Regions from separate parts of the Pseudomonas allokribbensis genome, predicted to be linked through region 3. Evidence: riboswitches for the same ligand, from Rfam matches in the RefSeq annotation. Region 3 holds a riboswitch; each other region holds the start of a gene.
What was found. Region 3 has a riboswitch for cobalamin ahead of IF199_RS13380 (TonB-dependent receptor plug domain-containing protein). Riboswitches for the same ligand answer to the same signal wherever they lie in the genome.

Region 1 (9,686 bases), 1.1 Mb from region 3:
GATCCACCACTTCCAGCTGCGCGCCGAGTTGTCGCGCCAGCACGCTGATCGCCGCGCCGCCGCTGACGAAGTTCAGCAGCATCTGCCCGGTGACTTCCTGCGGGAACGCGGAAACCCCTTCGGCCACAACGCCGTGGTCACCGGCAAAAATCGCGATCCAGACCTGATCGAGGCGCGGTTTGATCTGGCCCTGCAATCCGGCCAGTTGCACCGCCACCGATTCGAGCTGCCCGAGGGAGCCGGCGGGTTTGGTCAATTGCTGCTGACGCGCCGCCGCGTTTTCAACGGCGTCCGTATCCACCGGTTTGCACGGGTTCAGCCACCAGGCTTGGGTCATAACGCAGGTCCTTTCAGAGTCAGGGGCAGGCCGGCAACCGTCAGGACGACTCGCTGACAACGCTCGGCCAGAGCTTGATGCAGCCAACCGGCTTCATCGACGTAGCGGCGAGTCAATTCGCCCAGCGGCACGACACCCATTCCGGTCTCGTTGCTGACAAAAATGATTTCACCCGGCAGCGACGCCAGGCATTCGAGCAGGGCTTCGCGTTCGGCAGCGAGGCGTTCGGCGTCTTCGAGCATCAGCAGATTGGTCAGCCACAGGGTCAGGCAATCCACCAGCAGGCAACGTTCGGCACTGGCGGTTTCGCGCAGGACCCGGGCCAGCTCCAGCGGCTCTTCGATCAACGCCCATTCGGCGGGACGACGGGCGCGGTGATGAGCGACGCGTTCATTCATCTCGCCATCCAGCGGCTGACTGGTGGCGATGTACGTCACGGCCAGCGCGCTGTCAGTGGCGAGTTTTTCAGCCAGGCGACTTTTGCCGGAGCGGGCGCCGCCGAGGATCAGTTGGAGCATGGGGACATTCCACAGAGTTCACGTAACAGCCCGGTATCCAGATGCTTCTCCACCAGATCCGCCAACCGCTCGATGTCGCGTTCGCGCAGGCCGTGGTAATCCACCTCCTGCACATCGTTCAGACCGGCCCAGCGCAACAGCGCCGCACTGGCCGCCGGCGATTCGAACAGGCCATGCAGGTAGGTGCCGAAAATCTGCCCGTCGAGACTTTGCGCGCCGTCGCAGCGGCCGTCGTCCAGATGCACAGCGGCGTTTTCCAGCGCAGCTCCCGTGGTCACGCCGGCATGAATTTCATAACCGCTAACCTCGGCATCTTCCAGCGCCAGACGCCCGCGCACATTGCGCAATTGCTTCTCGGCTTCGAGCTGCGTTTCAAACGCCAGCAGCCCCAGACCGGCACTGGAACCCGGCGCGCCTTCAAGGCCCAGCGGATCATGGACCTGCTCGCCGAGCATTTGCAGACCGCCGCAGATTCCCAGCAGCTTGCCGCCGTAACGAAGATGTCGGCTGATGGCGGTTTCCCAGCCATTGGCGCGCAGATACGCAAGATCGCTGCGCACGCTTTTCGAGCCCGGCAGGATGATCAGATCGGCCGGCGGAATCGCTTGCCCCGGGCCGATGAATTGCAGATCCACCTGCGGATGCAGCCGCAGCGGATCGAAATCGGTGTGGTTGCTGATGCGCGGCAGCACCGGCACCACCACTTTCAAGACTTGCTCGGCCTTGTCGGTCTGGCGCTGATCGATGCCGTCCTCGGCCTCCAGATGCAGGTCCATCACGTACGGCAGCACGCCCACCACTGGTTTGCCGGTGCGCTGCTCCAGCCAGTCGAGGCCCGGTTGCAGCAAGGCGATATCGCCGCGAAAACGATTGATGATGAAGCCCTTCACCCGCGCCTGTTCACTCGGCGCCAGCAGTTCCAGCGTGCCGACCAGATGGGCAAACACGCCGCCACGGTTGATGTCGGCAATCAGCAACACCGGGCAATCCACCGCTTCGGCGAAGCCCATGTTGGCGATATCGCCGGCACGCAGGTTGATCTCTGCCGGCGAACCCGCGCCCTCGACCATCACCAGCGGATAGGCGGCGCTCAAGCGCTCATGAGAGGCGAGCACGGCCTGCATGGCGATGGCTTTGTAGTCGTGATAGGCGACGGCGTTCATGCTGGTGACCGCGCGACCGTGGATGATGACCTGAGCGCCAGTGTCACTGTTGGGCTTGAGCAGCACGGGATTCATGTCGGTGTGTGGCTCAAGGTGAGCGGCTTGCGCCTGCACCGCTTGCGCCCGACCGATTTCGCCACCGTCGGCAGTCACCGCGCTGTTGAGCGCCATGTTCTGCGGTTTGAACGGCACCACGGCAACGCCCTGACGGGTTGCCCAGCGGCACAGTGCCGTCACCAGCGTGCTTTTGCCGGCGTCGGAGGTGGTGCCCTGCACCATTAATGTGGTCATGCTGGTTGGTTTTCCATAGAGCGGTCCAGGGCGAAGGCTTGCAGAGCTTGCTCAAGACGCGCTTCATCGGCGGCGTTGGCGGGCAGGCCGAAACGCAGACTGCTGTTGTGCGCGAAGAGGCGCAGGAGAATGCCCCGGCGGGCCATGAACTCGTGCAGCGCGGCGGCGTGTTCGGTGATCAACCACTGAAACAGCGCGCAACCACCCTGAGGTTTGAAGCCGTAGCGTTCGAGCAGCGCAGCCAGCCGTTCACTGACCTCGTCACTGCGGATCCGCTGGCGGGTATGACCTTCGGTGTCTTGCAGGCAGGTTTGACCCAACACGCGGGTCGGCCCGCTGACGGCCCAGGGTCCGACCTGCTCGGCCAGCAACCGGAGCAACTTGCGCTCGGCCAGCACGAACCCCAGCCGCACACCGGCCAGGCCGAAAAACTTGCCGAACGAACGCAACACGATCAGTCCGACCTGATGCGCATGCGGAGCCAGGCTCAACTGCGGCGTGTTGTCCATGAACGCTTCGTCGACCACCAGCCAGCCACCGCGCTGGGCCAGCCGCGCATGCCAGTCGAGCAAGCGCGCCGGGGTCAGGCTCAGGCCGGTGGGGTTGTTCGGGTTGACCACCACCAACACATCGAGGCTGTCGAGGAAGAAATCGACTTCCTGCTCCAGCACTTCGCGCACGATGTAACCACTGCGCCGCCAGGCTTCGGCATGCTCGGCATAACACGGCGACAACACGCCGACCTTGCCGGCCCGGCGCAAACGCGGCAGCAACTGAATGGCCATCTGCGAACCGGCCACCGGCAACACTTGCGCGGCACCGTAGTAGTCGCACGCCGCCTGCTCCAGGCCGTCATCGGTTTCCGGCAAGCGCGCCCACGCCCGCAGCGGAATGTCCGGAACCGGAAACGGCCATGGCGCGAGGCCAGTGGACAAGTCGAGCCAGTCTTCTTCAGCGATGCCGTATTCGAGCGCCGCCCTGCGCAGCCGGCCACCGTGCTCAAGCATAGAATTCAGCCCCCACGCAGAGAATCAGCAGCCATAACCATACCCCGCGCTGGACCAATTGCCAGCCGCGATCGATGGAATCGGCGTCGGCTGGCGTGCCTTCGCCCAGTTGCGGACGCTCGTGCAGCTCGCCGTGATAGATCGCCGGCCCGCCCAACTCGACGCCCAGCGCACCCGCACCGGCAGCCATCACCGGGCCTGCGTTCGGGCTGTCCCATTTCGGCGCCTGGGTGCGCCAGCATTTCAGCGCCAGTCGGGTCTTGCCCAGCAGCGCGTAGGTCAACGCCACCAGCCGCGCAGGAATGTAGTTGAGGACGTCGTCGATCTTCGCCGCCGCCCAGCCGAAACGCTCGAAGCGTTCGTTGCGATAGCCCCACATCGCGTCGAGCGTATTGCTCAGACGATAGAGCACCACGCCCGGCGCACCGGCCACGACAAACCAGAACAGTGCGGCGAACACGGCATCGCTGCCGTTCTCCAGTACCGATTCAGTGGCGGCGCGGGCGACAGCGGTGCTGTCCAGTTCACTGGTCTGACGGCTGACCAGATAACCCACGCGTTTGCGCGCTTCTTCCAGATCATCGCTGCGCAGGGCCTTGGCCACCGGCTCGACGTGCTCGCCGAGACTGCGCATGCCGAGGGCGCAATACAGCGCGAGAATCTCGACCACCCAGCCCACATACGGCGCCCAGGACAATGCCGTGGCCAGCAGGGTCAGCGGCAGCACCGCGATCACCCACGCGGTGACGCCATGGCTGCGCCAGCCGCGACCACCGCTATTGAAACGTTGCTCGATGCGCCCGGCGAAATTGCCGAACGCCACCAGCGGATGCCAGCGTTTCGGTTCACCCAGCAGCGCATCCAGCGCGACCGCGGCGACACTCAACAACGCCATACTCATTGACTCACTCCCCAGAAATTTTCATACAGCAGCTCATTGAGCGGACGCGCCTGCGCCCACCCTTCGAGTACCAGCATCGGCGCCGGATAGAATTCCTTGACCGGTCCCAGACACAGAACCGCCAGCGGCTTGGCCCCGGCCGGCAGTTTCAGCAGATCGGCCAGCGCCTGCGGTTCGAACAGCGACACCCAGCCCATGCCCAGGCCTTCGGCGCGCGCCGCCAGCCACAGGTTCTGGATCGCGCAGGACAATGAGGCCATGTCCATTTCCGGCAGCGTGCGGCGGCCAAAAATGTGTCGCTCGCGATCGTCCATCAAGGCTGCGACCAGCACTTCCGCACAGTCGTTGATGCCTTCGACCTTGAGCTTCATGAACTCGTCACTGCGCTCGCCGAGGGCCTCGGCGGTGCGTACGCGTTCTTCTTCAACAAGGTTCTGGATCTGGCCACGCAGCGCGCGGTCGCTGATACGGATGAAGCGCCATGGCTGCATCAGACCGACGCTCGGTGCCTGATGTGCGGCTTCAAGCAATCGGCGCAGCAATTCAGGCTCGACCGTGCCGCCGCTGAAGTGGCGCATGTCGCGGCGTTCGGCGATGGCGCGATAGACCGCTTCGCGCTCGGCTTCAGTGAATGCGTTGTCGGTCATGGCACCAACAGTGCGGCAATCGCCGACGGATTCGACGGGAAGTAAAAGTGCACGTACGAGGCGGTCATCCGCCCTTCCCGATACACCGCTTCGGCACCGCGCCCGCCATTGGGGCTGTGGCCACGGGCAATGGGTGTCAGTTCGGTGGTGGTCAGGGAATGGTGATAGGTGTGACCGCGCAGCAAGCCTTCCGGCAGTTCGACCGATTGCAGAGCCAGCGCCGCCAGACGTTTTTGCATCACCGCATCGCCATTGAGCAAACCGACCAGTCCGGCGCGGGTGCCTTCGACATCGGTCAACGAATCGAGCAAATACAGCATGCCGCCGCACTCGGCTAGCAGCGGTTTGCCGGCGGCGTGATGCGCGCGGATCGCGTCGAGCATGGAGGCGTTCTGCGACAAGGCAACGTGATGCAATTCCGGATAACCGCCGGGCAGGTACAAGCTGTCGGCCTCGGGCAATTGCGTATCGCGGATCGGCGAGAAGAAACTCAGCTCCGCGCCCATCGCCCGCAACAGATCGAGACTGGCGCCATAGGTGAAGGCAAACGCCTCGTCACGGGCGACGGCAATCCGCACGCCTTCGAGCAGTCTTTCGGTCTTGACGATTTCAGGCGCGGCGAATTCGACGGCCGGTGGCAGCGCTACCTCGCAAGTGCTGGCCAGCGCTTCGGCGGCGGCGTCGAGGCGCACATCGAGGTCATTGAGTTCGCTGGCCTGCACCAGACCGAGATGGCGACTTGGCAGTTCTATCCCGGTTTCCCGGGACAACGCGCCGTACCAGCGCAGACCTTCAGTGAGGCTGCCTTCGAGCAACTGCGCATGGCGCACGGTGCCGACGCGGTTGGCCAGCACGCCGGCGAACGGCAGGTCCGGCTGGTAGCGCGCCAGACCCAGCGCCAAGGCGCCGAAGGTCTGGGCCATGGCCGTGCCATCGATCACGCCGAGTACCGGCACGCCGAAATGCCGCGCCAGGTCGGCGCTCGACGGTGTGCCGTCGAACAAGCCCATCACGCCTTCGATCAGGATCAGATCGGCTTCAGCGGCGGCTTCCCACAACAGACGTCGACTTTCCTGCTCGCCGACCATCCACATGTCCAGTTGATAGACCGGCGCACCGCTGGCGCGCTCGAGGATCATCGGGTCGAGAAAATCCGGGCCGCATTTGAATACGCGAACCTTGCGCCCCTGATTGCGGTGCAGACGGGCCAGCGCGGCGGTGACAGTGGTCTTGCCCTGGCCGGAGGCCGGCGCGGCGATCAATACCGCCGGGCAGTGACGTGGTTGATTCAAAGTTCGACGCCTTTCTGCGCTTTGATACCGGCCTGGAAGGCGTGTTTGATCATGCCCATTTCGGTGACGGTGTCGCCCATCTCGATCATTTCCGGCTTGGCAGCGCGGCCGGTGACGATCACATGCTGCATCGGCGGACGGGCCTGCAGATCGCTGAGCACCTGATCCAGATCGAGGTAACCGTGCTTGAGAGCGATGTTCAGCTCATCGAGCACCACCAGACCGATCGACGGATCACGCAGCAGTTCGCGGGACACTTCCCATGCAGCTTCGGCAGCGGCGATGTCGCGCTGGCGATCCTGGGTTTCCCAGGTGAAACCTTCGCCCATCACATGAAAACGTACCTGCTCGGGGAAGCGGCGGAAGAACAGCTCCTCCCCGGTGCTGTTGCGGCCCTTGATGAACTGCACCACGCCGCACTGCATGCCGTGGCCCATGGCGCGGGCGAGCATGCCGAACGCCGAGCTGCTTTTGCCTTTGCCATTGCCGGTCAGCACCAGCACCAGGCCGCATTCGTCTGGCGAATTGGCGATGCGCTCGTCGATCACGGCTTTTTTGCGCTGCATGCGCGCCAGATGGCGCTCGTCGCGTTCGGGGGAATCAGTCATGGGGGAGCTCTCCGTTGAGGCTGGATAACGGCGGGCAGGCACAAGAATAGACGGCAACAAGCCTGGCATCGCCCACCGTGATGCCGCTGGATGGATCAGGCCGGTCTCCGGGCTCATGAGCGGCCTTGGCCTGGCTGCGCGCCTTCCCGCTTTGCAGCAGTGGCATCGGACGCAGCTTTTACTCATTTACCGTTGCGGGGGCAGCGCCGGGATCGTGATGGTTCTTCGCTTGAAGACCATCCTCACCGACTTCCCTGTTTCACTCTGTCGACAGCGGTCACAGAGCACCTGAAACAAGCCGCGAAGGTTAGAGGGTTGGGGGTGGAGCGTCAAATGAAGAGGCCCCCTGAAAGCGAATAACTGCCGTCGATCAATTATCTGACGCCAATCTTGTGCCACACTGTCAGCAGTGATATCAAAGAGCCATGCTTTTTGAATGCAGAGAGCACATCACAATAACAAGGGAGAGCACCATGCAAGGCATGATCATCAGCAATCCGCGGCTGGAATTCCTGCGCCCGGTGCTGGAACGCTGGTTTGACTGTATCGACCGCTACAACGCCGTGCGCGGCGACAACGACACGCCGTACTGGCACGACGAAAAAGCCAACCTCGGCCTGTTGTCCGCCGCCGCGTGGATGGCCGAACTGGTCACCCTGCGCGACACCGCCACCCGCAAGCAGAACGAGGAAGGCGAGCGCAATGCCCGCGCCGACCTGTTCCTGGCCGGCGCCGAAGATCGCGCCTACATCCAGGCGACGCAACGCTGGCCGCGCGTCAACAGCCTGAATCTGACCCAGGCCCTGGCCGATATCACCAGCGACGCCAAGCGCATCAGCTACGCCAGCGATCTCAAGCTCGGCTGCCTGTTCGTCGCCCCACAGAAAGCCCAACACAGCGCCAGCCCCGAAGAACTGCAGGACATGGTCGACGACCTGCAAAAGGAACACACCTGCGCCGTCGCCTGGTATTTCCCCTACGCCTATCGCAAATTGCGCAGCGAGGCCGGCAACTACCACCCCGGCATTGCCGTGCTGTTCAAGGAAGCTCGCGGCTGAGGGGTGGAACCATCGGGCTTGCGCACTTCTCTATGATTAGGAATGCATTCATAGGGAAGATCAGTAATGCGCAAGCCCCAGCTCGTTTTCGTCATCGCACTCGCCGGAGGGCTCACCGCCTGTGGTGAATCCTCCAGCCTGCAAGTCTCGGACGGCACCGGCCCGTCCCCCAAACTGCCCGAACCGAACAAGACCCTGATCCCGACGGTGAACATCGCCCCGGCGATCGGCTGGCCGGCCGGCACGAAACCGACACCAGCGGCAGGCACTCAGGTGGCGGCGTTTGCCGAAAACCTCGATCACCCGCGCTGGCTCTACGTGCTGCCCAATGGCGATGTGTTGGTGGCGGAAACCAATGCCCCGCCGAAACCGGACGATGGCAAAGGCATACGCGGCTGGGTGATGAAAAAAGTCATGGGCCGTGCGGGCGCCGGGGTTCCCAGCCCGAATCGCATTACCCTGCTGCGTGACGCCGATCACGATGGCGTGGCGGAAACGCGCACGGTGTTTCTGCAAAACCTCAACTCACCGTTCGGCATGACGCTGGTCGGCAACGATCTGTATGTTGCCGACACCGACCGTTTGCTGCGCTTTCACTACGAACCCGGCACAACCGAGATCAAGAGCCAGCCGATCAAGGTCGTGGATCTGCCGGGTGGCCCGCTCAACCACCACTGGACCAAGAACGTCATTGCCAGCAAGGACGGCAGCAAGCTGTACGTCACCGTCGGCTCGAACAGTAACGTCGGCGAGAATGGCCTGGATCAGGAAGAAGGTCGGGCGGCAATCTGGGAAGTGGACCGCGCGACCGGCAACCATCGGATTTTCGCCTCGGGCATTCGCAATCCCAACGGTCTGGCCTGGGAACCCAAAAGCGGCGCGCTGTGGACAGCGGTGAACGAACGGGACGAGATCGGCAGCGACCTGGTGCCGGACTACATCACCTCGGTCAAGGACGGCGGGTTTTATGGCTGGCCATTCAGCTATTACGGCCAGCATGTCGATGTCCGCGTCGAACCACAACAGCCAGAGATGGTGGCCAAGGCCATCGCTCCCGACTACGCCGTAGGCCCGCATACCGCCTCACTGGGGCTGACGTTCGCCGAGGGCAACGCGTTGCCAGCACAATTCAAGGAGGGCGCGTTCATCGGCCAGCATGGCTCGTGGAATCGCAAGCCGCACAGTGGCTACAAGGTGATCTTCGTCCCGTTTGCCGCAGGCAAACCGAGCGGAACGCCAGTGGACGTGCTGACCGGCTTCCTCGACAAGGACGAGAACGCTTTGGGGCGCCCGGTCGGCGTGGTGATCGACCAGCAAGGTGGATTGCTGGTGGCGGATGATGTGGGGAACAAGGTGTGGCGAGTTTCGGCGGCTAAATAGCCCGGCCCTGAAACAAAAAAACCTGTAGGAGCCAATGTGCTCCCACAGGTTTTTTATTGCTTCGGATGACTACGGGTTATGCGCCAGATGCTCCGGCTGCAGAACACGCTTGGCACTCAGGTAGGCCTTCTGCCAATACGCTTTCGACAGGCTGTCCAGCTTCACCGTGCCGCCGGTGGCCGGTGCGTGAACGAAGCGCCCTTCCCCGACGTAAATCCCCGCATGGCTGACCTGAGAGCCGCCATTGGTGGCGAAGAAGATCAGGTCGCCGGTCTGCAAACCCTCCTTGCCGACATTCGGCGCCTGCATGACGATCAACTCGCGCGTCGAACGCGGCAGGCTGATACCGGCCGCATCGCGGTAGACAAAACCGATCAGGCCACTGCAATCGAAGCCCGAGTCCGGCGTGTTGCCGCCCCAGCGATAAGGCGTGCCCACCAGCCCGAGCGCACGGAACAGCACGTCTTCGGCAGCGGGAGAAAAA
Region 2 (9,686 bases), 750 kb from region 3:
TCATCGACATACAGTACGCCGCCGTCAGCCTTGGCCAACACACCGGGAGAAAACTGCGCGCGACCGTCGCTGAGTGCCGCATCCAGATCGAGGGTGCCGACCAGCCGTTCCTCAGTCGCACCCAATGGCAAGGTGACGAACTGACCGCTGGCCAGCAAATCCGCCAGACCCCGGGCCAGGGTCGACTTGGCCATGCCGCGTGGGCCTTCGATCAGCACGCCGCCGATCTTCGGGTCGATGGCGGTCAGGTACAGCGCCAGCTTCAGATCGTCGGCGCCGACCACCGCAGAGAGCGGAAAATGTGGGGTATCGGTCATGTTCAGCTCTCTTCTTCTATATCCAACAACAGGTTTTCCAGCGCTTCGCGGTACGCGCCCGGCTCCTGCCACATCCCGCGCTGCTGCGCTTCGAGCATGCGCTCGGTCATGTCGCGCAGCGCGTGGGGATTATGCTCGCGCACGAACTCGCGGGTCGCCGGGTCCAGCAGATAGGCGTCGGCCAGCAACGCGTACTGGTGATCGTCGATCAGTTGGGTGGTGGCATCGAAGGCAAACAGGTTGTCGATGGTTGCCGCCAGTTCGAATGCGCCTTTATAGCCGTGGCGTTTGACGCCGTCGATCCATTTCGGATTCGCCGCCCGGGAACGGATCACCCGGTTCAGCTCTTCTTTCAGAGTGCGGATCTTCGGCAAATCCGGCTGACTGTGATCGCCGTGATAACTGGCCGCCGCTTCGCCGCGCAGGGTTTCGACGGCCGCGAGCATGCCGCCCTGGAACTGGTAGTAGTCGTTGGAATCGAGCAAGTCATGCTCGCGGTTGTCCTGGTTTTGCAGCACGGCCTGCACCTGGCTCAGGCGCTGGACGAATTGCTCGCGGGCGGCGGTGCCTTCATCGGAACCGCCGTAAGCGTAGGCGCCCCAGTTCAGATAGACCTCGGCCAGATCCTCGCGGCTCTGCCACAGGCGACCGTCAATGGCGCCCTGCACGCCCGCGCCATAAGCGCCGGGTTTGGCACCGAAAATCCGCCATCCGGCCTGACGCCGGGCAGCCTCTTCGTCCAGCCCTGACTGCCGCAAGGCCTCACGTTCGGCACGCACTTTGGCGGCCAGCGGATTGAGGTCGTCCGGTTCGTCCAGCTCCGCCACGGCTTGCACGGCAGCATCGAACAGACGAATCAGATTGGCGAACGCATCGCGGAAAAATCCGGAGACTCGCAGCGTGACATCGACCCGAGGCCGGTCGAGCAGACTTAGCGGCAGAATCTCAAAGTCATCGACGCGCTGACTGCCTGTCGCCCATACCGGACGCACGCCCATCAGCGCCATGGCCTGGGCGATGTCGTCACCGCCGGTGCGCATGGTCGCCGTGCCCCAGACCGACAAACCGAGCTGGCGTAGATGGTCGCCGTGATCCTGCAGGTGTCGTTCGAGAATCAGGGTTGCGGACTGGAAACCGATCCGCCACGCGGTGGTGGTCGGCAGGTTGCGCACGTCCACCGAATAGAAATTGCGCCCGGTGGGCAATACATCGAGGCGACCGCGACTCGGTGCACCGCTTGGGCCGGCCGGGACAAAGCGACCGCTCAGAGCGTCGAGCAGACCGCGCATTTCGGCCGGGCCGCAGGCGTCCAGACGTGGGGCGATCACTTCGCGCAGGGCACTGACGATCGCCTGCACATCTGACCAGCCAGAAGCGTCCAGTTGCGCCACATCACCCGCCAGTGACTGCTCGATCAATTGCGCCGCGAACAGCTCAAGGCGTTCACGGGTATCCCCCGCCGTACGCCAGACTTCATCGCTGACCGACATTAGTTCCTTTGGACGCGGGCCAGCCCAGGGCTCAGCAAGCACGCAATCCAGCGGATCGAAACCCAGTTGAAACGCCTTGGCCAATGCCCGCAACAGGCTCGACTGAGCACCTTTGCCATCGCCACGGGGAATCCGCAGCAGCGCCAGCAAGGTGTCGATGCGCAGCCGTCCGCTCGGCGACTCACCGAAAATGTGCAGACCATCGCGGATCTGCGACTCCTTCAGATCACACAGATAAGTGTCCAGACGCGGCAGCCAGATCGCCGCGTCAGCGTCGCTGTCGAGGGCTTCGTCGAGTTGCAGTTCGCGATCGATCTGCGTGTCACGCACCAGTTGCAGAATGTCGCGCTGCAATTCACGGGCGCGGCGCGGATCGAGCAATTGCGCTTCGTAATATTCGTCGGCCAGCAATTCGAGATTGCGCAACGGGCCGTAAGTTTCGGCGCGGGTCAGCGGCGGCATCAAATGGTCGATGATCACGGCCTGGGTGCGACGCTTGGCCTGGGCGCCCTCTCCCGGGTCGTTGACGATGAACGGATAGACATTCGGCAGTGGCCCGAGCAGCGCGTCCGGCCAGCAGTTCTCCGACAGACCCACGCCTTTGCCGGGCAACCATTCGAGATTGCCGTGCTTGCCGACATGGATCACGCCGTGAGCGCCGTAGGTCTGGCGCAGCCAGAAATAGAACGCGAGGTACGCGTGCGGCGGCACCAGATCCGGATCGTGATACACCGCGCTCGGGTCGACCTGATATCCCCGCGCCGGTTGAATGCCGACGAAGGTCAGGCCAAACCGCAAGCCGGCGATCATCATCCGCCCGTCACGGCACATCGGATCGTGTTGCGGCGAACCCCAACGTTCCAGCACCGCCGCGCGATTGGCTTCGGGCAGTGCATTGAACATCGTCAGGTAATCGTTCATCGCCAGGCTTTGCTGGCACGGGCGCTGATCGAGCGTATCGAGGTCATTGCTGACGCCGCCGAGCAATTGCTGGATCAGCTCGGTGCCGCTGTCCGGCAGTTCGGCCGGCAGCGGATAACCTTCGGCCTGCAACGCCCGCAGGATATTCAGCGCGGCAGCCGGCGTGTCGAGGCCGACGCCGTTGCCGATGCGCCCGTCACGGGTCGGGTAGTTGGCAAGGATCAGGGCGATACGCTTTTCAGCGTTCGGCACCCGCGCCAGATCGACCCAGCGCCGCGCCAGTTCGGCCACAAAATCCATGCGCTCGGGTTGGGCCCGATAACACACGACATCGGACTGACTGCGCTCGCTGCGCCACGCCAGATCCTTGAAGCTGATCGGTCGGCTGATAATCCTACCGTCCAGCTCCGGCAATGCGATGTGCATCGCCAGATCCCGAGGGCCGAGGCCCTGCTCGCTGTCACGCCAACCTGGCTCGTTGTCCTGGGCGCAGATCGCCTGTATCACCGGAATGTTGCGACGGAACGGCCGCAGATGCGGCGCTTCCGGGCTGGACTGGGCGAAACCGGTGGTGTTCAGAATCACCGAGGCCTCGACCTCATCCAGCCAGTCCTCGACCACCGACAGGCAACCGGTCTCTTTCAAACTGGCCACGGCGATCGGCAGCGGATTGAGTCCGGCAGCCTGCAACCGTTGGCAGAACACGTCGATAAACGCCGTGTTGGCCGCTTGCAAATGCGAGCGGTAAAACAACACCGCCGCGACCGGTTGACCGGGCAGCCAATCGGCTTGCCAGTCGCTCAGTGCGGCGGTGTTTTTGTTTGGGTGGTAAATCGCCGTGCGCGGCAGCGTTTGCGGCTCGCCCCACACGTAATCCCGCGCCAGCCAGCGATTGGCCAGACAGCGGAAGAAGTCCAGCGCATTGCCCATGCCGCCCTGACGAAGAAACTGCCAGAGCCGGTCACGATCCTCGGCGACAACGGTGCTCAAGTCGCTGAGTTCCGGGTCGGGACGGTCATCGCCCGGCACCAGAATCACCTGCACACCGCGTTCGGACAACTCGACCAGCCGCTCGACGCCATAACGCCAATAAGCGATGCCGCCATGCAGCGAAATCAGAATGACCTTGGCATGACGCAGCACTTCATCGACGTACAGGTCGACCGACGCATGGTTCTGCACCTGCATCGGGTTGGCCAGCCGCACGCTCGGGTAATCTTCGGGCAGCTGCTGCGCGGCTTCGGCGAGCAGCGCAAGGCTGGAGTCGCCGCTGCACAGGATCACCAGCTCGGCGGGGGTTTGTCCTAGGTCGGCAATGTTGTCATCCGACACGAAACCGCCGGGCTGGGTCCTGAGCAGGTGCATGGCTTAAACGCTGAGCGCGGCGCGCAATTGCGCTTCGAGCTTGGCCGCGTCCAGTTCCTGGCCGATCAACACCAGACGCGTCACACGTGCCTCATCGGCGCCCCACTGACGGTCGAAGTGCTTGTCGAAACGCGTACCCACGCCCTGGATCAGCAGACGCATCGGCTTGTTCGGGATCGCCGCGAAGCCTTTGACCCGCAGGATGCCATGCTGAACCACCAGTTGCGTCAGCGCATCGAGCAACAAGCTTTCGTCGGCTTGCGGCAGTTCGATGGAGATCGAATCGAAAGCATCGTGATCGTGGTCGTCATGATCATCATCGCCTTCACCGTGGTGGTGATCGTGATGGCTGTGGCGGCTGTCGATGTGCTCTTCGGAACCGGCACCGAGACCGATCAGCACGTCCAGCGGCAGGCGACCGTTGCTGGCTTCGATGATTTTCACCGCTGGCGGCAGCTCTTCGGCGACTTCCAGGCGTACGCGAGCGAGGTCTTCAGGGCTGGTCTGGTCGGCCTTGTTGAGGATTACCAGGTCGGCGCTGGCCAGTTGGTCGGCGAACAGTTCGTGCAGCGGCGATTCGTGGTCCAGGTTCGGGTCGAGTTTGCGCTGGGCGTCAACCTGATCCGGGAACGCGGCGAAGGTGCCGGCGGCCACGGCCGGGCTGTCGACCACGGTGATCACCGCGTCAACGGTGCAGGCACTACGGATTTCCGGCCACTGGAAGGCTTGCACCAGCGGTTTTGGCAGAGCCAGGCCCGAAGTTTCGATCAGGATGTGGTCGAGGTCGCCGCGACGGGCCACCAGTTCGCGCATCACCGGGAAGAACTCTTCCTGAACCGTGCAGCACAGGCAGCCGTTGGCCAGTTCGTAGACGCGGCCGGTGGCTTCTTCTTCGGTGCAGCCGATGGTGCACTGCTTGAGGATTTCACCGTCGATGCCCAGCTCGCCAAACTCGTTGACGATCACCGCGATACGACGGCCCTGAGCGTTGTCGAGCATGTGCCGCAGCAAGGTGGTTTTACCCGAGCCGAGGAAACCGGTGACGATGGTGACGGGGAGTTTGGCCAGTGTTTTCATCGGATGCCCTTTGGCAAGGTGGCGGGCATACGGGACGAGACCGGCAACGCAAGTGCGTGCCTGGAGAGTTCGCCACCGGATCACCCCGCCCGGTTGAAAGTGAGAATCTGTGACGAGGCAGGTCTCCTGGCTGACGGTGTTCAGGCCTTGGGCCCGGTATTCGCTGCGCCTTCCCGCTGGCTCTGGATTGAGTTGGCAGTGGCGTGGCAGCGAACAGCACCGTTCACAGTTGCGGGGGCAGCCGCGGCTTGGACCGCGTTCCCTTCTTAGCTTCGGCGTGGGCCGAAGAACCTCGAAAGCGCAAGGCTACGCATCGTGTGTTGACCGGTCAATGTTTGGATTGGGGGCATATCCGTTGCTGCGGTTATGGCCACTTAGGGTTCCGCCCTTACGGCGGGTCACTTTTGACAAACGCCTCAAAAGTAACCAAAAAGTCTGCGCCCTGACGTACGGCCCTCGCTGTCGCTCGGGTTCCTTCGCTCCGGGATCGATCCGGGCGCATCGCCTACGGTTTGCTTCGCTGCACCTCCTCTCGATGTGTTTGGCTTCGCCAAACGGTCGCTGCGCTCCCACCCCCGGATCAATCCCTCCACTCAGCCTACCGACGGACCTTGCGATCAAAAGCGGTACTTGAGCTAACGCTCATCGTGGTGAGGGGCTTTTGATCTGGCTTTTGCTCTGGCTCTGGCTTTTGATTTTTTGCCCCTTCGGCAGGCCGAGCGGAGGTGTTCATCAGGGGGTAGGCGCGCAGCGCCGTGCGGCGAAGCCGCATACATCGAGAGGAGGTGCAGCGAAGCAAACCGGAGGCGATGCCCCCTGATGGACACCGTAGCGAGGGAACACTGAGCCTAAGCGAAGTGCCGTACGCCGGGGCCAAGACCTTTTGGTTACTTTTGGCTGGGCCGGCATTCCGGGCGTTTGTCAAAAGTGACTCGCTGTAAGAGCGAAACCGCCAGCGGCAGCACCCGAAGCAACGGATATGCCCCCCCTATCCAAACCCACCCCACCCATTCAATTGACTAAAAACCCCAGCCCATGGTCTCCTACACAACTTGTTACGGGTGCCCTGCAAAGGGTGAAACGGGAAACCGGTGAATCATGTGCTTTACTCTAAAGCCATGTCAGTCCGGTGCTGCCCCCGCAACGGTAAGCGAGCGAAGCGTCAGATCCACTGTGCCCCCAGGCATGGGAAGGTGACGCTTGCAGGTCGGCAGACAGCCACCCCTCGTGAGCCCGGAGACCGGCCCGCAACACACAGTACGCATCTTGCGTCACTGAACATAACAAACCCGCGGTGGGCGGGCGCTGTTCGAACCTCTGCGTGCCCGACTCGCAGGGGTTTTCATGCGCACCGTTCACCCGCTGACACTCCAGAGGGAAGCGCCATGTCGATCATCAGCAGCACCGGCAGCAACACGGACAAAATCTCCAGCACCACCACCCTGAGCCAACGCCTGACCGCTGCGATCTTCGCGTCGATCCTGGGTGCCAGCCTGGTCTATTTCGCCGGTTTCTCGCACATCGAAGCGGTTCACAACGCCGCTCACGATACCCGCCACAGCGCCGCGTTCCCGTGCCACTGAGACCCGACGACATGATCAAGCGTATTGCGCAGACCGCAGGTTTCACCGGCCTTCTGGCCGCCCTGCTCCTGACGTTGCTGCAAAGCTTCTGGGTGTCGCCGCTGATTCTTCAGGCAGAGACCTTCGAGAAAGCCGAGCCGGTTGCCGCCGTTCACGAACACGCCGCCGGCACCGCCGCCCATACCCACGATGCCGAAGCCTGGGAGCCGGAAGACGGCTGGCAGCGCGTTGTGTCCACTACCGGTGGCAATCTGGTCGTGGCCGTGGGTTTCGCCCTGATGCTGGCCGGTCTGTACACCCTGCGTGCGCCGACCAAGACATCGCAAGGCCTGCTCTGGGGTCTGGCCGGTTATGCGACTTTCGTACTCGCACCGACACTGGGCCTGCCGCCTGAGCTGCCGGGCACCGCCGCTGCAGACCTGGCGTCGCGCCAGATGTGGTGGATCGGCACCGCCGCGTCGACCGCTGTCGGCCTGGCGTTGATCGCGTTCGGTGGCAACTGGTTGCTCAAGATCCTCGGCGTGGCGATTCTCGCTGTGCCACACGTGATCGGCGCCCCGCAACCGGAAGTGCACTCGATGCTCGCGCCGGAAGCACTGGAAGCTCAATTTAAAATCGCTTCGCAGTTGACCAACGTGGCGTTCTGGCTGGCTCTGGGCCTGATCAGCGCCTGGTTGTTCCGCCGCAAAAGCGATGGTCAATACCACGCATGACCGATGACAGCGCAGTGCCGACCTTTGTGGTCGGCCTGGGCTGCCAGCGCGGCTGCCCGGCCAGTACGCTGCGCGCCTTGCTCGACCAGGCCCTGCAGGCGCATCGCATCGAACTCGAAGCGGTCAAGGCCCTGGCCAGTATCGACCTGAAACGCGACGAACCCGGCCTGCAGGAACTGGCGGCACAACTGGCGCTGCCGCTGCTGTATTTCAGCAGCGAAGAACTGGCCAGTTATCAGCAACGCCTGAGTCACCATTCGCAGATCGCTTTCGAACGCACCGGTTGCTACGGCGTGGCGGAAAGCGCCGCACTGGCGCTTGCCGAACAACTGATCCAGGCCCCGGCAAAACTGCTGATTTCCAGACAAAAATACGCCCAGGCAACCCTGGCATTGGCCGGCGCGGCGTAAATTCCCGATAATCCCCGCTTTCGATCATGAGCATTCTTCATCTGAACTGCTCTTGAAGCCTCGACCTGCCCTACTTTCACAGGATCCAACGATGACCGTTTACTTCATCGGCGCCGGCCCCGGCGACCCGGAATTGATCACTGTCAAAGGTCAGCGACTGATTCGCAGCTGCCCGGTGATCATCTATGCAGGTTCGCTGGTGCCGGCGGCGGTGCTGGACGGTCATTCGGCTGAAACCGTGGTCAACAGCGCCGAACTGCATCTGGAACAGATCATCGATCTGATCAAGACCGCCAACGCCAAGGGCCTGGACGTGGCGCGGGTGCATTCGGGCGATCCGAGCCTGTATGGCGCCATCGGCGAGCAGATCCGTTATCTGCGCGAGCTGGACATCCCGTTCGAGATTGTCCCCGGCGTAACCGCCACTGCTGCCTGCGCGGCGTTGTTGGGCGCCGAACTCACTTTGCCGGACATCTCGCAAAGCGTGATCCTGACCCGTTACGCGGACAAGACCGCGATGCCCGCCGGGGAAGAACTGGGTAACCTCGCGCAGCACGGGGCGACCATGGCGATTCATTTGGGGGTCAATCATCTGGAGAAAATCCTCGCCGAACTGCTGCCGCACTATGGTGCAGACTGCCCGATCGCGGTGATCCACCGGGCGACGTGGCCGGATCAGGACTGGGTGATCGGGACGCTGGAGGATATTGCCGCGAAAGTAGCCGCCAAGGGGTTTCGGCGTACGGCACTGATTCTGGTCGGGCGGGTGTTGGGCAGCGATCATTTCAGCGAATCGTCGCTGTATCGCGCGGGGCATGCGCATTTGTATCGACCATAAAAAAACGGCGCTCACGGGGCGCCGTTTTTTTTATGCCGCAGCGAACGCCTTAGTAGTAGGCGTTTTCTTTCTGCGTGTGGTCGGTCACGTCGCGAACGCCCTTGAGCTCCGGAATGCGCTCGAGCAAGGTGCGCTCGATGCCTTCCTTCAGGGTTACGTCCGCCTGGCCGCAGCCCTGGCAACCGCCGCCGAACTGCAGCACGGCAATGCCGTCTTCAACCACATCGATCAGGCTGACCTGACCGCCGTGGCTGGCCAGCCCCGGGTTGATTTCGGTTTGCAGGTAATAGTTGATGCGCTCGTTGACCGGGCTGTCGGCGTTGACCATCGGTACTTTGGCGTTCGGTGCCTTGATGGTCAGCTGGCCGCCCATGCGGTCGGTGGCGTAGTCGACGACAGCATCGTCGAGGAACGCTTCGCTGAACGAGTCGATGTAGGCGGTGAAGCTTTTCAGCCCCAGCGCTGTGTCTTCAGGTTTCTCTTCGCCCGGCTTGCAATAGGCAATGCAGGTTTCGGCGTACTGGGTGCCAGGCTGGGTGATGAAGACGCGGATGCCGATACCCGGGGTGTTCTGCTTGGAAAGCAGATCGGCCAGGTAATCATGGGCGGCGTCGGTAATGGTAATAGCGGTCATGGAAACTCCTCGCAGGCTTGAGGCGGAGTTTACGCCAATCGGCGCGCGGCACAAAGTCCTAGTATTTACGTAGGAATAGTTCGCAAATCGGCCAAGCGCCAGGTTCGCCGTCAATCCGGGCTTTAAGCCTCGGATAGCTGCGTTTCTCTACCCATTCGCAGCTCAGCCATGAAGCGTCTCCGATGGCCAGCGCACAGACAAATAACATCAAATACGGGTTGATCCCATAGCGTCGGGCCAGATAACCGCCTGCCCGACAGCACCAGCACGTACATCAGATACACCGACTCGAAGAAAATCTGCAACATCGATGGCGCTCCCGATCCCGTGCTACACAG
Region 3 (9,686 bases):
CAACGACGTAGTCTTGATTGAAGCCCGCCACGAATGACCAGAACAGCAACTTGGCGTAGGCCGCGTACCCTTCCGCATGTTGGCAAAAAATATCGTTGAAGATTTGCTTCAAACATTTCGGATCGTCGTCCGGAACGATCACCGGAAACAGATCGCCCCTGATAACGCCGGAAAGGAACAGGAGATACAACAGCCCCGCCAGTATCCCGCCGATGAATGAAGGCAGTATCAAAGCGAACCATGACTTGGCGAGGTTTTCGATTTCCGGATCGGTCAGTATCGACAGTCGTCTGTGAAACCCTACGTAGCCCCCGATATTCCCGGCGATACAAACGATAAAGGGCACTTTGTAGTCGGGCAGACTGTAAGTGACGGCAATCGCCAGCAACAACAGGGCTATGAAAATCCAGAATATCCGCTTCCAGATGATGTTGAGGTCGTCCTGACGATTCATGATCAGCTCCCTGATCCTGGCCATGTGTTGGTCTTCATGACGATAGACGAATCCTGTCGCACGCATGAAAGATCAAACCGGAAAATGCCTCGAAGGTCCGCTTCTGAAGCAACACCCACCCTCGCGGCATTTCGGATGCCACCGCTCAGCCCAACCGCATCGACACTTCAATGTCATCGGCAAACGGCACGCTGAGGTAACCGTTCTCCGGCGAGCGCACATGGGCCAGGTATTCCGGGCAGTAATTGGTGTTGTCGGCCACCACCAGTGCGCCGGGGCGCAGGTGTTTTTCAACCAGATTCAACACGTCGCCATACAACGCCTTGGCGCCGTCGAGCAGCAACAGATCGACCGTCGCCGGCAGGTCACTCGCCAAGGTCACAAGTGCATCACCTTCGCGGACTTCAATCAGATCACTGACGCCACCCTCAACGAAGTGATGCCGCGCCAGTTCGATTTTCGACGGTTCGAATTCGCTGCCGATCAGCACACCGCCGCCGTTGTCCCGCAGCGCCGCTGCCAGGTGCAGGGTCGACAGGCCGAACGAGGTGCCGAACTCAACAATGGCTTTGGCCTGGGTGCTACGGGCCAGCATGTACAGCAGTTTGCCGGTGTCGCGGGAGACAGGCAGCCACAGGTCTTTGAGCATGCCGTAGAGTTCGCGGTACTCGGTTTTGCTGTGCATCAGGCGCTCGCGTTCTTCGTTGGAGACGGTGTTCAGGAGCGGACTGGTGGCGGCGCTAGCCTGGGTGTAGAGGCGCTCGATCAGGGTTGCCAGGGGTTCAGTGGTCAAGGTTGTCATGGTGGTTTTCCGTCAGTTGAGGGCTAAAATGCGAATGATTCGTCGCGTTTAAATGATGCGAGCGAATGGCCCGATTCGCTATTCGCATTCCCTCTTCACGCCTGAGCCGACCATGACCGACCGCCAGACTGCCCGTATTTCCTCTCGCAAACAGCCGCAGCAGGCCCGCTCCGCCGAGTTGGTTTCGGCGATTCTGCAGGCGGCTATTCAGGTTTTGGCCAAGGAAGGTGCGGCCCGATTCACCACGGCGCGGGTTGCGGAGAAGGCTGGCGTGAGCGTGGGCTCGCTGTATCAGTACTTCCCGAACAAGGCGGCGATTCTGTTTCGGTTGCAGAGTGATGAGTGGTTGCAGACCACGGAGATGCTGCAGCGGATTCTGCAAAATCGGGAGGCGCCGCCACTGGATCGCCTGCGCACGCTGGTGCATGCGTTCATTCGTTCGGAGTGTGAAGAGGCGCAGATGCGCGGTGCGTTGAGCGATGCGGCGCCGCTCTATCGCGATGCACCGGAGGCCCATGAAGTGCGGGCGGCGGGCAAGCGAACCTTTGAGGCGTTCATGGTTGAATTGCTGCCCGAGGCGAGCGAATCCACTCGTACACTGGCCTGCGATCTGATCCTGGCCACACTCAGTTCGGTGGGGAAGGATTTCTCACTCAGCCCGCGTACTGACGACGAAATCACCGCGCGTGCGGAGGCGATGGCCGACATGTTTCGTGCTTATGTGGTTTCGCTCGATGCCAGGTAAAGCTGTCGATACGCCGTCACCAGTTGTTCCTGGTTGAACGCCAGATTGCGGCCGCTGGGATTCGGCAGAACCCACACTGCCGCGCCGCCAAACGGGGTGTTTTGCAGCCCCCATTCAATCGACTTTTTCCCGGACAACCCGGCATAGGCAGCCTTGCCGAGAAACGCCACGAAGCGCGGCGAATACCGGGCGATCTTGCGTTCGAAATTCGCAGCGGCGGCGGTGAATTCGTCCGCCGATAACTGATCCGCCCGGGCCGTCGCCCGCTCGACCACCGCAGTCAACCCGCAGTGAAATTGCAGGATCGAGCGATCGTTTTCCGGGCTCACCTCGTGGGGCGTGAACCCGGCCAGGTGCAGCGTGCGCCAGAAGCGATTGCTTCGCCCGGCGAAGTGATGCCCCTGCTCCGCCGCCAGCAAGCCGGGATTGATCCCGCAGAACACCACGGACAGGCCTTCGGTCAGGATGTCTTCAAGCCCCATGTGTCTTCCCCATTTGCTACATCCCGCCGAAGGCCGGCATTCGATCCGCCCGGCAACTGGCCCACGGAATAACCTCAAAACTGTAACTGTTAACCGCGCAGATCATGAGCGAAATTATGGCCATTTCCCGCCCTCATGAAGTGAGCGAAAACCTTGGAACTGACCCTCACCACCCTCCTCGTCACCTTCGCCGGCGTGTTCCTGATCTGCTTCATGAAGGGGGCGTTCGGCGGTGGTTTTGCGATTGTCGGGATTCCGTTGCTGTCGTTGGTGATGGACCCGATCACGGCTGGCGGGCTGTTGGCGCCGCTGTTTGTCGCCATGGACTTGTTCAGTCTGCGCTACTGGAAGCCTTCAACCTGGTCAAAACCGGATCTGCGCCTGCTGGTACCAGGACTGGTCGTCGGCATCGGCCTGGGTTATCTGCTTTTTCGGGTGCTGGATCACCGAGCGATCGCCATCGTAATGGCGGTGGTCACCCTGCTGTTTGTCGGTTTGTGGTTCAAGGCGGGTGGAGAAGTCCGCGTGAAGCCGCGCTCATCGCCCAAAGCGCTGGCCGCCGGCCTTACATCGGGCATCACGACCATGGTCGCGCACTCCGGCGGGCCGCCGCTGGCAATCTATCTGTTGCCGCTGGGCCTGAGCAAACAGATGTATGCCGGAACGACCAGCCTGTTTTTCACGGTCGGCAATCTGCTTAAAGCCGTACCCTGGCTGCTGCTGGCCAAACCCAGCGGCAACGTCCTGACGCTGATGTTCGTCAGCCTGCTCGCCGTACCCAGCGGGGTCTGGCTGGGCTGGCGGCTGCACGCCAGACTGGATCAGCGCCAGATGTACCGCGCCTGTTATGGCTTGCTGGTAGTCACGGCGCTGAAACTGTTGTGGGATGGTGTCGAGGGATACATGGCCTGAGTGAACTCCCAGGCCAGACCCGGCTTACTTGAACACCGGCACGGCAGCCGACCCGTCCGACTGTTTGAGATACTCACGCAACCGCCCACCGATTTCCGCAATCTTCGCCTCACCCTCTCGCAAGGCTTGCGGGTTGGTGTGCACGGAGTAGTTTCCCAGCGCCAGGTCATAGGGATGTGGTTGCGCCGAGCCGATCACGAACACCGTGCCTTCGCGCATGGCCTTTAGCGTCACGGCGCCGTTGCCAGGTTCGAAGACCGCCATTTCACCCGCGCTGACCAGATCCGGCGCCGCCAGCAATCCACGGCTGACACTCAGCCATAACGACTCGTGACCTTCGGGTGGGGTGTACGTCCAGGATTCCCCGGCACCCAGCGTGACCAACAAGTAATTCATTCCCGCAGGCGCTCTAACCGGGCTCTGGACACCTTGGTGCAAGCCGAGAATCACCCGCGCCGGCCCCACTTCAGGCATCGCGCCGGACTCAAGGTATTGGCTGTCGACACTGGCGTTTTCCAGCTCTGGAGGCAGCGCCACCCACAGTTGAAAGCCCTGAACCCGCTCCGAAGTACCCACCGACATTTCCTTGCCGTGCCAGACACCGCCGCCCGCCCGCATCCACTCCACGCCGCCGTAATCAATCATGCCCTTGCCCGATTCGGCGTCCTCGAATCGCAAGTTGCCCTCGGTAATCACCGTGACGGTGGCAATCCCCGAGTGCGGGTGCATCGGCATGCCGTGAATGAACGAAGCCTCGCCTTCAAACAGATCGAGAAACACGAACGGCTTGATCAGATGCCCCAGATCCGAAGGGCTCATCAGTCGCACGATCGCGCCATGCCCACTGCCGCTGGTGCGATAACGGATTGCTCGGAGGGTATGGGTCTCACGGGTATAGCCAGAAAGTTGCTGCTGAACGGTCATGATGATTACTCGGTTCTGTCGCGGGGTACGGCCAACAAAAAATGCTGAAACGCGGTGAAGGAACCTGTCCTTCACCGCGCTCGGGCATCAACCGCGGCGAGCGTCGAGGCTGAAGCGGCCGGCGCCGAAAGCCACGACCTGCAACAGGCCACCGGCCATGGCGATGTTCTTGAAGAAGTGGATGAATTGGTTCTGGTCAGCCAGTGCACTGTGGAAGGCCAGTGCGGTGAACACGCTGAACGCAGCCAGCACAGCGGCGACGGTGCGGGTGCGGTATCCGGCGATCAGCGCCAGGCCACCACCGACTTCAACGATGATCGCCACTGCCAGTGCCACTTGTGGAAGCGGCAGGCCCACCGAGCCGATGTAACCGATCATCATCGCCGGCGCGGCGAGTTTGGAAAAACCGGAGAGAATGAAAATCACGCTGAGCAATACGCGGCCGATCAAGGCAGCCGAAGCTTGTTTGGTGTCGGAAGCGTTCTGTTCAGAAGCCTGTGTTTGAGCGATGTTTGCAGAAGTAGCCATGGGAGTATTTCCTTCAATGGGGTCCGGTTCGACTTGAACCGTCCGGATGAAGAAATGTTGCGCCTCGGCAGCTCATCTGAATAGCCGACTAATTTAGATCATTACGTTCGATAAAATAGGTAAGCTGCATATTCCACGGTAACGCGCCCATGGCGACTCAAGGACACAGGCATGATCTCCGATCCAGGCACACCGACACTCGATCAACTGCGCGTATTCCTGACCGTCGTCGAAGTCGGCAGTTTTGCGGCCGCTGCGCGCAAGCTTCACCGGGCGACGTCGGTGATCAGCTACTCGATCGCCAACCTTGAGATGCAATTGGGCGTCACCCTGTTTGATCGTGAAACCACCCGCAAACCGCAACTGACCGACGCCGGCCGCACCGTGCTGGCCGAAGCCCGGACCATCGCCAACGGCGTGCATGGCTTGAGGGCCAAAGTCAAAGGCCTCCTTCAGGGACTTGAAGCCGAAGTGCATGTGGTGCTCGACGTCATGCTGCCCGCCGAGCGCGTGGTGGATGCGCTGAAATCCTTTCGGGAAGAATTCCCCACCGTCGCCTTGCACCTGCACATGGAAGCACTCGGCGCCGTGACTGAACGGGTGATCAATCGCGGCGCGGTGGTCGGCGTCAGCGGGCCCATGAACGACGGCATCAACGGCATCGAAAGAATCGGCATCGGCAGCGTCGAGCTGATTCCGGTGGCAGCGCCAAATCATCCGCTGGCTTCGGGCGAAGCCAACGTTCCCGGTGCCGGACGTGAGCATACGCAACTGGTGCTGTCCGATCGCTCACGCCTGACCAAAGACAGGGAGTTCGCCGTGCTGAGCAACCGCACCTGGCGCCTGGCGGACCTGGGTGCCAAACACATGTTGCTGCGCGAGGGCATCGGCTGGGGGAATATGCCGAAGCCGATGATTCAGGAGGATCTGGACAGCGGCCGACTGGTACAGCTGGATTTGTCGGAGTACGCCAGCGGGCAATACACCTTCGATGCGATCTACCGTACCGATGTGCCACCGGGCCCGGCGGCGCGGTGGTTGATCGAGCGCTTCGTTCAGCAGAACACGCACGAGGCTTGACCCGGAAAGTTGACGAGCGGTCATCCGAATGTTCAGATGCCGCCCTGTTTCAGGTGTCCCATGCCGCCGTGCATGGGGTGAAACGGGAAACCGGTACGTTCTTTTCGAACAAGTCCGGTGCTGCCCCCGCAACGGTAGGCGCGTGATGCTTTCGACACACCACTGTGGCCAGACGGCCATGGGAAGGTGAAAGCGTCCATACGCGCGAGCCCGGAGACCGGCCTGAAATTCTGTTTGGCAAACTCCTGCGGTGGGCGGGCATGGGCCGGTGTCGGCGTGTGCGCGATGCCTTCTCCTGCATGCTCTTCTGCGAAGATCCTTTCGAGAAGACAATGATTCGACCTTTCAACACTCCGGCTCCATCCCTGTTGCTTGGCTGTCTGTTCAGCCCCCTGTTGCTGGCGGACGACGCGCCGCTCGAACTCACTCAGCAAATCGTTTCCGCACCGTCCGTGGAGTCCACGACCGTGGCCGACATGGCGCAGTTCGGCAGCAAGGTCGAGATCGTCACCCGCGAGCAGATCGAACGTGCCGGCCCCAGCGCCGATGTCACCCGCGTGATGCAGATGTTCATTCCCGGCCTGTACGTCGCGCCGAAAAACGGCCCGTTCGACTACGGCACCTATTCCCTGCTGGGCGGGCGCAACGATGACACGCTGATCCTGCTCGACGGCGTGCGTCTGAACAATCGCCTGTACGGCGGCCTGTACCTGGACACCCTGCCGGCCAACGCCATCGAACGCATCGAAGTGCTCAAGGGCGGGCAGAGCCTGCTGTTCGGCACTCAGGCCGTGTCCGGCGTGATCAATATCGTCACCCGCAGCCCGCAAAGCCGCAAAGCCTCCGGCGAAGTGAACATGGGCGTGGATACCTTCGGTGGCACCACCGAGGATGCGCGGGTCGAGAACATCTTCACCAACGGTTTCGGCGATCTGGGCTTGCTGGCCTACGTCAGTCATAACGTTTCGGATGGCTATCAGCCGTTTCGCAATCGCGACATCAAGAACGACAGCAACAAGAAGCGCGCCTACGAAGTCACCACCTTCGGCGGCAAGGCGATTCAGTCCTTTGGCGACGATGCGCGGATGGAATTGTTCTACCAATACGCCGACGCCAACCTCGACTTCGCCCGCCCGGTCGACAACCACAAGACCACCAACGACCGCGTCCAGCAGATCGCCACGGCGACCTTCGAACAGAACATCAACGAGCGCCTGAGCTACTTCGTCAAAGGCCACATCAACGACTGGGATACCCGCTACACGCGCATCAACAACACCGCCAATGGCGGCACCAGAACCATCAATCACAACGACTACTGGGGCTTCACCGACTGGGGCGTGCAGGCCGAAGGCAAAGCCGAATTGCCCGGCGGCCATGTGCTGGTGTTCGGGACGGACAACCAGTGGTTCAAAGGCCAGGACGATGTGCTGATCATCGACAATGACAAGGCTGAAGCCCACGCGCTCTATACTCAACTGCGCCCGCAGATCGACGCCCTGCCCGACTGGCATCCGAGCATCGGTATTCGTCACGAAGCCATGAGCGGCGGCGACAGCGCCACGGTCGGCATGCTTACTTCGCTGTATGACCTCAATGAACACTGGGCACTGCGCGGCCAGTACGGCACTGCCTACAAACTGCCGAACGCCGAGCAGTTGTTCGTCAACGAACCGGGCGACGAGTTGGGCAACCGCAACCTGAAACCGGAGAAAAGCCGTAACGCCGAACTGGGTCTCGACTACAAAGGCCTGCTGCTCGATCGCGAATTCAGCGCCAGCGTCACCCTGTTCAAACGCAAGATCGACGACCTGATCACCCTCGACGACATCCAATGGGTCAACGGCCAGGGGCGGATCCAGATGCGCGGTTTCGAGGCGGACGCGAAACTGGCGCTCAACGAGCAATGGAGCCTGCAAGCGGACATGACTCGCAACCTCACCGAATCGCGCGCCGGGGTGACGCTGAACGATGTGCCGAGCTTCTTCGCCCGCTCGCGCATCGGTTACGAGTCGGTTGACCGGATGTGGGGCGCCGGCGGTGCGATCCGCTATATCCGCGATGTGATCAGCTCGAAACAGGTCGAGTACGGCCATTACTCCGTGGTGGACGCCGACGCTTATCGCTACCTGGACGGCGCGCACCAGCACCGACTGAGCCTGCTGGTGGAAAACCTGTTCGACCGCGATTACGTCACCAGCCGCTCGAACAACGTCGACAACCTCGGACGGCCGTTCACCTCCGAAGCCCGCTACACGTACCGTTTCTGATGGCTGAAATCAAAACCATCGACGGCGTCGACACGCACCCGGACTGGTCGCACGTTCCCGCCCATGCCCGCCACGTGTTCCTCTGCACCGGCCCGCGCTGCACCCAGCGCGGCGCCTTGCAGATATGGAAAACCCTGCGTCGACACTTGCTGGCGCATGACCGCATCGAGACACCGGGCGGGGTTTTGCTGACCCGCACGCACTGTCAGTTCCCGTGCAACCTGGGGCCGGTCATGACGGTGTACCCGGAAGCCTGCTGGTATGGCGTGCGCAGCCACGCGGATGCGCAACGGCTGGTCGAAGTGCACCTGGTGGGCGGTGAAGTGGTCGAGGATCTGTTGATCAAGGAGCGCTCATGAGAAGGCTGTGTTTGCTGGTGGGCGCCCTGCTCTGTGCTTCGCTGGTTTTGGCTGATAGCTACCGCAATTGTGGTGAGACCTGGCACCTGCCGGCATCGCCGCCGTCGCGGATTATCGCGCTCAATCAGCATGTGGCCGATCTCGTGTTGGCGTTGGGCGCCGGCCCGGCGCTGGCCGGCGTCGCCTATCTGGATGACACCGGTGCGCCGCAATCCGAGTACTTCGGCGTGCCGGTGATTTCGCCCCGCTATCCATCGAGCGAAGTGCTGTACGCGCAGAAACCGGATCTGGTGGTCGGCGGCTTCGCCACGGCGTTTGGCAACGGCGTCACGTCACGCAGCGGACTGGGGCGCAACGGCGTGGCTTCGTATTTGCTGGAATCGGCCTGCAACGGACATTCGCTGGATTACTTCGAACACATCCGCAACGACCTCTCGACCCTCGGAGCCTTGCTGCACCGACAGCAGCGCGCTCGAGAACTGAGCGATGCGATGGATGCCGATCTGGAAAAGGCCAAGGCGTTAACCCGCCGGGGCAGGCCACTGTCAGTGTTCTATCTCGACAGCGAGGTCAACGGTCTCGACAGCGAAGGTCGACGGGGTTTCGTCACCACCCTGCTGGCCGCAGCCGGGGCTCGAAACCTGTTCGCCGACATCAATCAATACCGGGTGACCGTCAGCCGCGAAACCCTGCTCGCCAGTGACCCGGACGTGATCCTGCTGGCCGACGCGCAATGGTCGCCGGCCAGTCGCAAGCGTCAGTTGCTGATGCAGGATCCGGTGCTGTCGACCCTGCGAGCCGTACGCGAGAACCGGATGATCGATATTCCCTTTACGCATCTGTTGCCGACGGTGGGTAGTGGTCGGGTGGCGCTGGAGTTGGCGCGACAGCTCAAGGCATTGAGTCCTTAAAGGGGACAGATTTATTTTTCCTGCCTCCGGTTGAAAGGCGTTTCGCGAGTTCTTGGTGAGAATCCCGCACCGCCGCCATTCATGGCGGCAAATGACGATTTTCAATGCGTCCAGCTTTCGGTACTCCCGATTCGCGTTTACCATACGCCCAACTCGTATTACCGCGGCTGCTGAACCCGGTATTCACGAGGACAGACCATGAACAGAACCCGCGCCTGG

Region 1: it holds a riboswitch for cobalamin, as region 3 does, so the genes downstream of both, cobO (cob(I)yrinic acid a,c-diamide adenosyltransferase) here and IF199_RS13380 (TonB-dependent receptor plug domain-containing protein) in region 3, are expected to answer to the same signal.
Region 2: it holds a riboswitch for cobalamin, as region 3 does, so the genes downstream of both, IF199_RS16720 (CbtB domain-containing protein) here and IF199_RS13380 (TonB-dependent receptor plug domain-containing protein) in region 3, are expected to answer to the same signal.

The regions. Positions count from the first base shown of each region.
Region 1 is NZ_CP062252.1:1,853,246-1,862,931, reverse strand. It holds gene cobT (nicotinate-nucleotide--dimethylbenzimidazole phosphoribosyltransferase) at 1-337, opposite strand, end outside; gene cobU (bifunctional adenosylcobinamide kinase/adenosylcobinamide-phosphate guanylyltransferase) at 334-855, opposite strand; gene IF199_RS08570 (cobyric acid synthase) at 843-2,309, opposite strand; gene cobD (threonine-phosphate decarboxylase CobD) at 2,306-3,316, opposite strand; gene cbiB (adenosylcobinamide-phosphate synthase CbiB) at 3,309-4,217, opposite strand; gene bluB (5,6-dimethylbenzimidazole synthase) at 4,214-4,864, opposite strand; gene IF199_RS08550 (cobyrinic acid a,c-diamide synthase CobB) at 4,861-6,156, opposite strand; gene cobO (cob(I)yrinic acid a,c-diamide adenosyltransferase) at 6,153-6,764, opposite strand; cobalamin riboswitch at 6,846-7,071, opposite strand; gene IF199_RS08540 (hypothetical protein) at 7,238-7,822, shown strand; gene IF199_RS08535 (PQQ-dependent sugar dehydrogenase) at 7,889-9,202, shown strand; gene IF199_RS08530 (C40 family peptidase) at 9,272-9,686, opposite strand, start outside.
Region 2 is NZ_CP062252.1:3,677,534-3,687,219, forward strand. It holds gene IF199_RS16705 (magnesium chelatase ATPase subunit I) at 1-317, opposite strand, end outside; gene cobN (cobaltochelatase subunit CobN) at 320-4,093, opposite strand; gene cobW (cobalamin biosynthesis protein CobW) at 4,097-5,170, opposite strand; cobalamin riboswitch at 5,270-5,480, opposite strand; cobalamin riboswitch at 6,213-6,433, shown strand; gene IF199_RS16720 (CbtB domain-containing protein) at 6,556-6,753, shown strand; gene IF199_RS16725 (CbtA family protein) at 6,765-7,466, shown strand; gene IF199_RS16730 (cobalamin biosynthesis protein) at 7,463-7,876, shown strand; gene cobM (precorrin-4 C(11)-methyltransferase) at 7,968-8,714, shown strand; gene nfuA (Fe-S biogenesis protein NfuA) at 8,764-9,348, opposite strand; partial or broken gene IF199_RS30510 (acyltransferase family protein) at 9,407-9,635, opposite strand.
Region 3 is NZ_CP062252.1:2,931,041-2,940,726, reverse strand. It holds gene IF199_RS13420 (hypothetical protein) at 1-454, opposite strand, end outside; gene IF199_RS13415 (O-methyltransferase) at 600-1,256, opposite strand; gene IF199_RS13410 (TetR/AcrR family transcriptional regulator) at 1,369-2,001, shown strand; gene mug (G/U mismatch-specific DNA glycosylase) at 1,974-2,483, opposite strand; gene IF199_RS13400 (sulfite exporter TauE/SafE family protein) at 2,637-3,395, shown strand; gene IF199_RS13395 (pirin family protein) at 3,420-4,319, opposite strand; gene IF199_RS13390 (DoxX family protein) at 4,407-4,847, opposite strand; gene IF199_RS13385 (LysR family transcriptional regulator) at 5,019-5,927, shown strand; cobalamin riboswitch at 5,962-6,167, shown strand; gene IF199_RS13380 (TonB-dependent receptor plug domain-containing protein) at 6,260-8,197, shown strand; gene IF199_RS13375 ((2Fe-2S) ferredoxin domain-containing protein) at 8,197-8,556, shown strand; gene IF199_RS13370 (ABC transporter substrate-binding protein) at 8,553-9,467, shown strand; gene IF199_RS13365 (hypothetical protein) at 9,666-9,686, shown strand, end outside.